One region of the Rhizobium sp. M10 genome, then DNA from elsewhere that is predicted to be linked to it. Evidence: riboswitches for the same ligand, from Rfam matches in the RefSeq annotation. Region 1 holds a riboswitch; each other region holds the start of a gene.
The links. A riboswitch is a leader RNA that binds a small molecule or an ion and turns the genes downstream of it on or off. The one in region 1 is predicted to bind cobalamin.

Region 1 (3,613 bases):
AGGGCATTGAGATCATCGAGCCCGATGTTGGAAAACGGTGTCAGCCCCGCATCCGGCCTGGCGTCACCCGGCAGCACGGCGATCAGCGCGCCGCTGCGGGCCGCACAGGCATGCAGCGCCTCCAGCGCATAATGGAAATAGCTGGCGCCGCCGAGTGCGCGCACGATGATGAGCTTCGCATGCCGTGCCGTGCGCTCGACATAGGTATCGACCGACATCGGATGTTTCAGGCTCATCAGGCTGGCGAGCCTCAGCGACGGCGCCCCACCCCGCGCGCGATGGGCGGCCGCGATCGCCGCCAGCTCGCTGTCGGCGGCCGACAGGAACAGGATATCGCCCGGCGTCTGCCCGAGGTCGATTGCCTCCTCGCCGTCGCTGATCGTTCCCTGCTGGGCCAGAAGCAGATGCATCGGTTAAGCCAGCGCCTCGATCGCCGTTCTCACGGCGTCCTCATCCATCTCATGCAGGCCGATGACGACGAGGCGCGTGGCGCGCCTTTCACCGGCTGCCCAGGCACGATCGAAATAGTGATCGATGCGGCTGCCGACCGCCTGAAGCTGCAGGCGCATCGGCTTCCCGGAAACGTCGACAAAGCCCTTGAGACGCAACACGTCGTGGGCAGCGATGATCGTCTTCAGCCGCTCGACGAAGCCGGCAACATCGACGATCGGGCCGAGCTCGACGACGAAGCTGTCGAACTCGTCGTGATCGTGCGGCGTGCCGTCCTCATGCTCCAGTTCGTGGTGCGACTTGCGGTTAGCGAGATCATTCTCCGTGCCGATACCGAGGCCGAGCAGGATGCCGGCCGGCACCTCGCCGTTTCTCGCCTCGATCATCACGGGCTTGCGCTGGGTGCGGGAAGCGACCTCGTCGCGCACGCGGCCGAGACCGGCCACATCGATCAGATCGGTCTTGTTGAGCACGATCAGATCGGCGCAGGTGAGCTGATCCTCGAACAGCTCCTCGATCGGGCTTTCGTGATCGAGCGATTCATCCTCGCTGCGCGCCGCCTCGACGGCATCGTGGTCGTCGGCAAAGCGGCCGGCAGCGACAGCCGCGCTGTCGACCACGGTGATGACGCCGTCGACGGTCACCTGGGTGCGGATGTCAGGCCAGTTGAAGGCGGCGACCAGCGGCTGCGGCAAGGCGAGGCCCGAGGTTTCGATGACGATATGGTCGGGCCGCTGTTCGCGCTCGAGCAGCTTTGTCATCGTCGGAATGAAATCGTCGGCAACGGTGCAGCAGATGCAGCCATTGGTCAGCTCGATGATGTCGTCCTCGCTGCAGTTTTCGGCACCGCAGCCCTTCAGCACGTCGCCATCGACGCCGAGATCGCCGAACTCGTTGATGATGAGCGCGATTTTTTTGCCGCCTGCATTGGTCAGCAGGTTGCGGATCATCGTCGTCTTGCCGGCACCGAGAAAGCCGGTGATGACGGTTGCGGGAATCTTCTGGTTCATGAAACTTTAACCCTTCATTTTCAGCGGCAGGCCTGCCGCGATGAAATAGACTTCGGCGGCCTTCGCCGCGATCATCTGGTGGAGACGGCCGGCATGATCGCGAAAATCCCGCGCCATGCGATTTTCCGGCACGATGCCGAGCCCGACTTCGTTGGAGACGAAGACCAGCCGCGCCTTTGCTTGCCCCACGAAATCGACGAGCCCTGCAAATTCCGCTGCCATGTCGCGCTCTTCCATCATCAGGTTGGTGACCCAGAGCGTCAGGCAGTCGATGAGCACCACACGGTCCTCGCCGTCGATGGCCGCAAGCTTGCCGACAAGATCGAGCGGCTCCTCATGCGTTGTCCAGGACGGGCCGCGATCAGCCCTGTGCTGGTCGATACGCGCCTGCATCTCCTCGTCCCATGCCCGGCCGGTCGCGACGTAATGGCACCCGAGGCCGCTCGATGTGACGAGGTTTTCGGCGAAGCGGGATTTCCCAGAGCGCGCGCCACCGAGGACGAGGGTGGAATTGGCGACGAGATCGGTCATGCCGCGACACTCCCGCTACGGAGGGCGGTGCTTCGATTTGCTCCGCGTATACTATAGTTGGCCGACGAGGACGTAATACCCCCCTCTGTCCTGCCGGACATCTCCCCCACAGGTGGGGAGATCGGCAAGTGGCATGACCTTCGCCCAACATCGATCGTTTGGGGAAGCCGGTGCGCCGATCCGATCTCCCCCCTTCTGGGGGAGATGTCCGGCAGGACAGAGGGGGGTGCCACATACTCGACGCAGGAGGCCGAAAGCCCGCCATCTGCCGCACCAGGCCGCGCCGAATTCAAACGTTCAGCCAAAACAACCTCCGTGCTGGCAGCGGGTCTCTTACCCAGGGTGGGCTTTTCGCCCGGCACGGAAGGCAGGTCTCCTGGCTCGCGGTTATCGGCCGCGATCGGGGCGGACCGGAAACCGGTCGCCCCTGATCGTGCCGGCGGATCCGCCTCGCCTTCCCGGCTGCATCGGTGAAAAGGTGGACGATTCGTAGAAATAGAGGCGTCCGACCCCGGTTGATCACCATGCATTTCCAGTGGCTTTTCCGGCACATCACCCGTCCCGCTTGCCTGCACGATTGCAGGCCGCCGGCCGGAAGGGCTCGATGCCGGATGGAAGACCCTGACCGCTCTACAGTCGCGGGGTCGGCTGTGATGAAGGCGCCCGGCTTGGGTCCGCCCCGTCACATTCCCTTTTCATCCGGAAGGGCAACTGCCAATCCGGAACCATCCGTTATGTCAGGATGGTCAGGCGACCATCCGTTGAGGGATGGTTAGGCAAGCCAGAGGATAGAGTCAACCGGCGTTGACGCCCGAGGCGACGGGCGGGGATAGAAAGCTTCCAACAATACGACTTACTCTACCGAAAACATCGTCTTTAATCAGAGACTTACATCATAAAAATTTGTCCCCCGCGCCGGCTTTTCGCCGCAATTGCATCGCAAGCGGACAGCACCGCCGCCCTTGACCGGGCCTCTCCCCGCCTAGTTGTCTAGCCATGCTTATGAAATTGGATCGGCGCCGTTTCCGCGCGCTGCGTGTTTTCTTCGACCCGGGACGGCTGCGCGCGCTGACCCGCCGCAGCGAAGTCGGCCTGTCGCTGGCAGGCGCCGTCGTCGGCATCGCCTCGGGGCTTGCCGTCACCGGCATGAGCTACGTTTCCAATGAGCTGCACCAGTTGGTCTTCGGCATCGCCGACACCGAAAGGCTGAGCGCGTCGGTCATCGAGGACAAGATGCTGCTGCTCACCGCGCCGGTCGTCGGCGGCGTTCTGCTCGGCATGCTGCTCCTGGTGCTCGCCAAACGGCGCAAGAAGCCGATGGTCGATCCGATCGAGGCCAATGCGCTGCATGGTGGCCGTCTCTCCCTGACCGACAGCATCATCGTCGCCGTCCAGAACCTGATCTCCAACGGCTTCGGCGCCTCCGTCGGCCTAGAGGCCGGCTATACCCAGCTTGCCGCCGGCATTGCCTCCAAGTTCGGCCTGAAGCTGCAGCTGCGCCGCTCGGACCTGCGCATTCTCGTCGGCTGCGGTGCGGCCGGCGCCATCGCCGCCGCCTTCAACGCGCCGCTGACCGGCGCGTTCTACGCCTTCGAGCTGATCATCGGCACCTATACGATCGT
Region 2 (3,613 bases), 220 kb from region 1:
GCAGACGAGGAAGCCGATCACGGTAACCGGCGCTGCGAGATAAACATCCGGCCAGCGAACGCCGCCGAGAGAGCCGAGCAGCCAAAACATGACGCCTCGCGCCTGTTCCGCATTGGCCGATGTCGTGACGATATAGGCGGTCAGCGCGTTGAAGAGCTGCGATCCAGCAATTCCGCACAGAATGATGCGCTCGCCGGTCCCGCCAGCGCCGGCGGCAAGAACGCCGACGAGCAGAAATGCCGCCACCGCGCCGATGAACGCGCCGCTCGAAAGGCTGAGCACGCCATAACCGAAACCGAGGATCATCACGCAGACCGCACCCGTCGAGGCGCCTGCCGAGATGCCGAGAACGTAAGGCTCGGCCAGCGGATTGCGCAGCAGGGCCTGCAGGATGGCGCCGCAGAGCGCGAGCGACGCACCGGCGCTGGCGGCCACCAGCGCGCGGCTGAGGCGATAGTCCCAGACGATGCCCTGATGAATGCGGCTGAGTTCGAAACCGGTACCGAAAAGCCGATTCGAGACGGCCTTGGCTGTCGTTTGAAGCGGGATCGATATTTCGCCGATCGAAACGGCCAGGCTGATCATCAGTCCCAGAAGGACGAAGGCGGCAACGGTGAGCGCGACGGGCGCCCACCATCCATCCCGTTTCAGGAGCATCTTGTTCACTGGGCGAGACCCGACGACTGGATGCCCTTTGCCAGTATCTCAATGCCGTCGATCGTGCGGATCGTCGGGTTCATCGATTGCGCGTCCATAATCACGAAGCGATTGTTCCTGACGGCATCGAGTTCGCGGGTGACGGGGTCGTTCTTCAGAAAGTCGAGCTTCACCTTCGGATCGTCAGCCGCATAGCGCCGGCGATCCATGGTAGCGATGACGATGACCGCGGGATCAGCCTGAGCGATCGTCTCCCAGCCGACCAGCGGCCATTCCTCTTCCGTCGTCACGACATTCGCAGCACCCAGCGTCTTCAGAATATAGGCCGGGGCGCTGTTCTTCCCGGCGATGAAGGCATCGCCGTTCACCTCTTTGCTGGAGAACCAGAAGACGATGGGCAGATTCTTTGCCGATGCGCCCGATATCGAGGCGACGGCATCGGCCTCGCGCTTCTTGAGATCGGCGATCAGGGCGTCGCCGCGGTCCTTGATATCGAAGATGTCGGAGAGTTCGGCGATTTCCTGATAGATCAGGTCCATCGTGAACAGCGCTTTGCGCACGCCATCGCCGCCATCGGCATTGATCTTGGCCACACAGTCGGCGGGCGCGACATAGGTGTTGATCCCGAGTCCGGAAAACTGTTCGCGCTTGCCGACGGAACCCTGCGCACCGACATGCCACTCGAATTCGGCCGCCACCAGGTCGGGCTCCGCGCCGACGACGGATTCGAAGCTTGGATCGTTGTCGGCAAGGCGCTTGATCCGGCTGCTGACCTCGGCATATTGCGGCAGGACCGGGCCGACCCAGACCGCGGTTCCGGCGATCTTGTCTGCCAGTCCGAGGAAAAACAGCACTTCGGTCATGCCCTGGCCGATCGATACGATCTTCGCCGGGGCCCTTTCGAAGGTCACCTGCTGGCCGCAATTGGTGATGGTCAATGGATATTGAGTGGCAGCAAGACCCGGCGCTGCAAGGCCGGTCAGCCCGAAGGCAAACGTCATGCTCATGAGAAACTGGCGCATGGAAAATCTCGATAAGGAGGAAAATTCTAGCCTCGCCGTGCCACGCGCGGCTGCGCGGGATAAGGCACGGTCAAACGGACGCTAGCGGTGAAAAACCCAATCGAGACGGATTCGTGCCGGAGTTCGGCGAAGGTTCAGGTCAACCATGTCTGTTCCTTTCCAGGCATCCCCGCCCGGTTGATTGGATCGTGATTGACGGCAGGTCTCCTGGCTTGCGGATATGCGCCGATCATCTGCCTTCCCGCGAAACTCGCAGTGGCATGGCCATGGGCCCCAAGAGATGAGCTAAGTGCTCATCTCGGGATGATCGCAAAAGCGATCACCCTGGGATGATCGGCAAAAGCGATCACCCTGGGATGATCGGCAAAAGCGATCACCCTGGGATGATCGGCAAAAGCGATCACCCTGGGATGATCGACAATCCGCTTACAGTTGCGGGGGCAGCCACGGTCTTGATCCCTATTGGGTCGTCCTCACCGTGTTCCCTATTAATCCCCTTGGAGTCATCCGCGGGAAACCGTCGCGCCTAGTTACGCCGGCTCGACGTATCGCGTCAAGAACAAGCTGACGCATCGGGCTCTGCGCGGGAGCCTTTGCCAAAAAGGCAGCCTTCAGCCGGGAATTCTCTTTTTATCAGGATTGGTAAAGACCAGGGCAGGCATCGGCCCCGATGTCATCAGCGTGAAGTCGAAGGACGCCTTCAAATCCGGCCCCAGCACATATTGCCGATGGACGCGCAGCTGATCCTTGCGGATCTTGCGGTAATGTTCGCGCGTCAGCATCTGCTTGACGCGGATCAGGAGCATCTTCGCCGGGGGCGCGTCCGCGTGGCCGGAGACGGCGACAACCGGCACTTTGTAGAAATTGATCGAATCCGTCAGGCACTGCACATCGACCCACGAAATCTCCGGGCAGCGGGCAATCAAGCCGACGCGGGCGCGCAGCAGGCTTGCCGATGACAGCAGCGCACATTGCAGAATAGCGCTGCCGAGTGAAGCAAACACCACGCGTTTGCCCTTGAAGATCTCCGGCTCCCTTTCCAGCAATATGCCGATGACATGGGCGGCCACGTTCGATCCCATGCTGTGCGAGGAGATCACATACTCCTCCGCCTCCTCATCAAGCGCCTTGCGCACGGCGGTGGCCCGGTCTTCCAGCCAATCGTTGCAATCGGCCCGGTGCATGCGGCCGAGCGCGACGGCCATTTGCCAATCGGCAAAGAGATGCAGCGTGTGGAAGCGTTCGGAAAACGGCAGGAAGGCGAAGATGAAGAAGCAGAGCGCCAGCGGCCCGCTCCAGAGCATGTGCCAGGGCGAAAAGCCGAGACTATAGGGCGCGACGGCGATCTGCGCCGTCAGCGCGATTGCCAGCGCCGTCAGCAGGAACGGAAAGAGGAAGAACAGGCCGAAGCGCCAGGCATGACGGAAATAGCCCCGCATGCCGCCTTCGAGCATGATCTGGGCGCAGCTGCGAAAACCCGCAACAATCTGGCTCAGCGTATTGCCGCTGCGCAGCCTGCGCACGAACATGTCGTGATCGACCATGTGGATCCGGCTCTTCGTCTGCCAAGTGGCAGGAGCAGGCTCTTCCCCGAGCGTCGCCCCGGCTGCCCCGGGCGCCATCTCGGGTGCCCCACGCGCCGCGCCGCTGGTCGTGACCTCGAAACTGAGGGGATCGCTGCCGTCCGGAGTCCCGACCTCGAGCGAATAGCCCCAAACGGCGGAACTCTGCCTGGCTGAGCGCTCGTAGCGCGCCCGGTGGGCAACGCCGTCAAGCGGCTCGAAGCCCGGAAAATGCAGGACGATCCGCTTTTTTATCAATCTCATTCCGCTCTTTCGGCCGGGCGAATGGCCGGCATGTTCGTGCGATCCGGCTGCTGTGGCGCCGATCTCGGCGAAAAAGCAGGTATGGTCTCGAAGGCGTCTTGCTAACCG
Region 3 (3,613 bases), on a different contig from region 1:
TTGTTGATGTCGCGCGTCGTTGCCGTGTCGCGGAAGAACAGGGTCAGCGACAGCCCCTGGTCGACATGCTGGGTCGCCGCCGCATAGGTATCGATGATCTTCTCCGCCCCGATCTCATAGGCGTCCTGATAATAATCGAGATTGTCGTTGGTCATGAACGGCGCCGGATAGTACACGCGGCCGATCTTGCCTTCCTTGCGGATCTCGATCTTCGAGACGATCGGATGGATCGACGAGGTCGAGTGGTTGATATAGGAGATCGAGCCCGTCGGCGGCACCGCCTGCAGGTTCTGGTTATAGAGGCCGGAGGCCATGACAGCCGTCTTCAACGCCGCCCAATCGTCCTGCGTCGGAATATGGATTCCGGATTTGTCGAACAGCGCCTGCACCTTCTCGGTCGCCGGCTTCCATTCCTGCTCGGTATATTTGTCGAAATAGTCGCCGGAGGCATATTTCGAATTTTCGAAGCCCTTGAAGCATGTGCCGCGTTCGACCGCCAAAAGGTTCGAGGCGCGGATCGCGTGATAGGTCACTGTATAGAAATAGATATTGGTGAAATCGACGCCTTCCTCCGAGCCGTAGAAGATGCGTTCGCGGGCGAGATAGCCGTGCAGGTTCATCTGGCCGAGACCGATCGCATGGCTTTCGTCATTGCCCTTCTCGATCGACGGCACCGAGGCAATATGGCTCATGTCGGAAACGGCCGTCAGCGCCCGGATCGAGGTCTCGATCGTCTTGCCGAAATCGGCGGAATCCATGGCTGCGGCAATGTTCAGCGAGCCGAGATTGCAGGAAATATCCTTGCCGAGATGCTTGTAGGAGAGGTCGTCATTATATTCGCTTGCCTCGCTGACCTGCAGGATCTCGGAGCAGAGATTGCTCATCGAAATGCGCCCGGCAATCGGGTTCGCCCGGTTCACCGTGTCCTCGAACATGATGTAGGGATAACCGCTCTCGAACTGGATTTCGGCGAGCACCTGGAAGAATTCGCGCGCCTTGATCTTCTTCTTCGAGATGCGCGCATCCGCCACCATCTCCCGGTACTTTTCCGTCACCGAAATCTCGGTGAAAGGCACGCCGTAGACGCGCTCCACGTCGTAAGGCGAGAACAGATACATATCCTCATTGTTTCTCGCGAGTTCGAAGGTGATGTCGGGTACGACGACGCCGAGCGACAACGTCTTGATCCGGATCTTCTCGTCGGCATTTTCGCGCTTCGTGTCGAGGAAGCGCATGATGTCGGGGTGATGGGCGTTGAGATAGACAGCACCTGCCCCCTGACGGGCACCGAGCTGGTTGGCATAGGAGAAACTGTCTTCGAGAAGCTTCATAACGGGGATGATGCCCGAGGACTGGTTTTCGATCTGCTTGATCGGTGCGCCGGCCTCGCGGATATTGGTCAGCGAAAGCGCCACGCCGCCGCCGCGCTTCGACAATTGCAGCGCCGAATTGATCGACCGGCCGATCGATTCCATATTGTCCTCGACCCGTAGCAGGAAGCAGGAAACCAGTTCACCGCGCTGCTTCTTGCCAGCGTTGAGGAAGGTCGGGGTCGCCGGCTGGAACCGGCCTGAAATGATCTCGTCGACCATGTCGCGGGCAAGGGCCTCGTCGCCGCGCGCCAGGGTCAGCGCCACCATGCAGATGCGGTCTTCGTAGCGCTCGAGATAGCGTTTTCCGTCGAAGGTCTTCAGCGTATAGCTGGTGTAATATTTGAAAGCGCCGAGGAAGGTCGGGAAACGGAACTTCCTGGCATAGGCCTGATCGAACAGGTCGCGGACGAAATTGAAGGAATACTGATCGAGTACCTCCTGCTCGTAATAGCCCTCGGTCACGAGGTAATCGAGCTTTTCCCTCAGATTGTGAAAGAACACCGTGTTCTGGTTCACATGCTGCAGGAAGTACTGCTTCGCCGCCAGGCGATCCTTGTCGAGCTGGATCCTGCCCTCATCGTCATAGAGGTTCAGCATGGCGTTCAGCGCGTGATAGTCGAGCGTTTCCGCCGCTTTCAAAGGACGTTCGCCGGCGGGATGAGCAAAAGTGTTATGCGATTTTGCGCCCGCATCCCGCGTCAGAGTTGTTCCCGTGTCCAAAATCGTTCCATTCCGTGTTTGACGTTGGCGACATCCTCGGCCGTGCCCATGAGCTCGAACCTGTAGAGGTAAGGCACCTGGCATTTGCGCGAAATCACGTCGCCGGCGAGCCCGTATGTCTCGCCGAAATTGCTGTTGCCCGCGGCAATCACGCCGCGGATGTGTCCTCGGTTCTCCGCATCGTTCAGGAAACGGATCACCTGCTTGGGAACGGCCCCCTTGCCACCGTCGCCGCTATAGGTCGGCACAATGAGAACGAAGGGTTCGCGGATATGGAACGCCTCTGCGCCGCTTGAGGGAATGCGCGCCGCGCGCAATCCGAGCCTGGCGACGAAGCGATGGGTATTCTCCGATCGGCTGGAATAATAGACGAGCAGCCCCATCGCCGTTTTCCGGTCAGGAGAGCGCGCTGATCATATCGGGACGGAAACCCGCCCAATGCCGCTCGCCGGCGATGACGACGGGCGCCTGCATGTAGCCGAGGCTGCGGACGCGATCGAGCGCTTCGGCATCCTGCGAGATATCGACGATATCGTAATCAACGCCCAGGCGGTCGAGAGCGCGATAAGTGGCGGTGCATTGGACGCAGGCAGGTTTGCTATAGACGGTAACGCTCATCATCTTCCTCGTGATATCAAAGAATTCAGGACGCAATACTGGGATCGGGCGCCTTGCGACGTCCGGGGCAACGCTTGATGGTGATCTGGCAAAGTCGGCGCTTTAAACGCCCGATACGATCCCTTTCGGGATTTGCGCGGGCGGCGGCCTTGATCTTCTCGACATGACTTCAACCCGAAGTGCTCATGCGGACGTTCGGGGCAGCGCAACAGGCGCGGATCATTCCGCTTCATGCACGCGACCTTCCGGACACCCCGCCCGTGGACATCTAGTTCAAGGCAGGTCTCCTGACTTGCGGGTCGAAGCACCCTGCCCCTGCCTTCCCGGAGCATCATGCTCCAGTGACCTGAAATCGGACAGTTGCTCGCCGCTTACAGTTGCGGGGGCAGCTCCGGCCTTGTTGCGCCGTCATGGCGAAACGCACCGTATTCCCGTCTTAGCCCGCGATCCTGGCGAATCGAAGGAACCTTGAACACTAGATATAGTACGCGAATCCAAAATCACGTCAACGGATGGTTTGTGCATTGCGTTACGACAGGTTTGAAATCACTGCGTTCCTGTGAAAAACATGGATCGAAGGCTTAACGAAAGCAGGCTGTGGAGAAGGTCCGGGATGACAAACCTCCCCTCTCCGCGTCATCCTCGGCCTTGTGCCGAGGATCTGCTGCCTATCGACCGGAGGCAGATGCCCGGGACAAGCCCGAGCATGACGAAAGAGGAGTTGGCGCCCCTTATCAGCGGTCTACGCCACGCTTCAGGTGACGAGCGCCGCAGGGACGACATCGGGTGTTATGTCCTTACTCGAAGCAGCCTGAGCGCGTTGATCGTCACCAGCACGGTGGCGCCGGTATCGGCGAGAATCGCCGGCCAGAGGCCGGTGATGCCGGCAATCGTCGTCACCA

Region 2: it holds a riboswitch for cobalamin, as region 1 does, so the genes downstream of both, CO671_RS05760 (ABC transporter substrate-binding protein) here and cobU (bifunctional adenosylcobinamide kinase/adenosylcobinamide-phosphate guanylyltransferase) in region 1, are expected to answer to the same signal.
Region 3: it holds a riboswitch for cobalamin, as region 1 does, so the genes downstream of both, nrdH (glutaredoxin-like protein NrdH) here and cobU (bifunctional adenosylcobinamide kinase/adenosylcobinamide-phosphate guanylyltransferase) in region 1, are expected to answer to the same signal.

What each region holds. Positions count from the first base shown of each region.
Region 1 covers NZ_NWTA01000003.1:313,855-317,467, forward strand. Annotated here, with positions in the region: gene cobN (cobaltochelatase subunit CobN) at 1-410, opposite strand, end outside; gene cobW (cobalamin biosynthesis protein CobW) at 414-1,460, opposite strand; gene cobU (bifunctional adenosylcobinamide kinase/adenosylcobinamide-phosphate guanylyltransferase) at 1,467-1,991, opposite strand; cobalamin riboswitch at 2,340-2,736, opposite strand; gene CO671_RS06825 (chloride channel protein) at 2,988-3,613, shown strand, end outside.
Region 2 covers NZ_NWTA01000003.1:91,137-94,749, forward strand. Annotated here, with positions in the region: gene CO671_RS05755 (iron ABC transporter permease) at 1-657, opposite strand, end outside; gene CO671_RS05760 (ABC transporter substrate-binding protein) at 663-1,679, opposite strand; cobalamin riboswitch at 1,859-2,216, opposite strand; gene CO671_RS05765 (hypothetical protein) at 2,291-3,505, opposite strand.
Region 3 covers NZ_NWTA01000039.1:18,852-22,464, reverse strand. Annotated here, with positions in the region: gene nrdE (class 1b ribonucleoside-diphosphate reductase subunit alpha) at 1-2,093, opposite strand, end outside; gene nrdI (class Ib ribonucleoside-diphosphate reductase assembly flavoprotein NrdI) at 2,072-2,476, opposite strand; gene nrdH (glutaredoxin-like protein NrdH) at 2,490-2,711, opposite strand; cobalamin riboswitch at 2,971-3,197, opposite strand; gene CO671_RS31550 (heavy metal translocating P-type ATPase) at 3,501-3,613, opposite strand, start outside.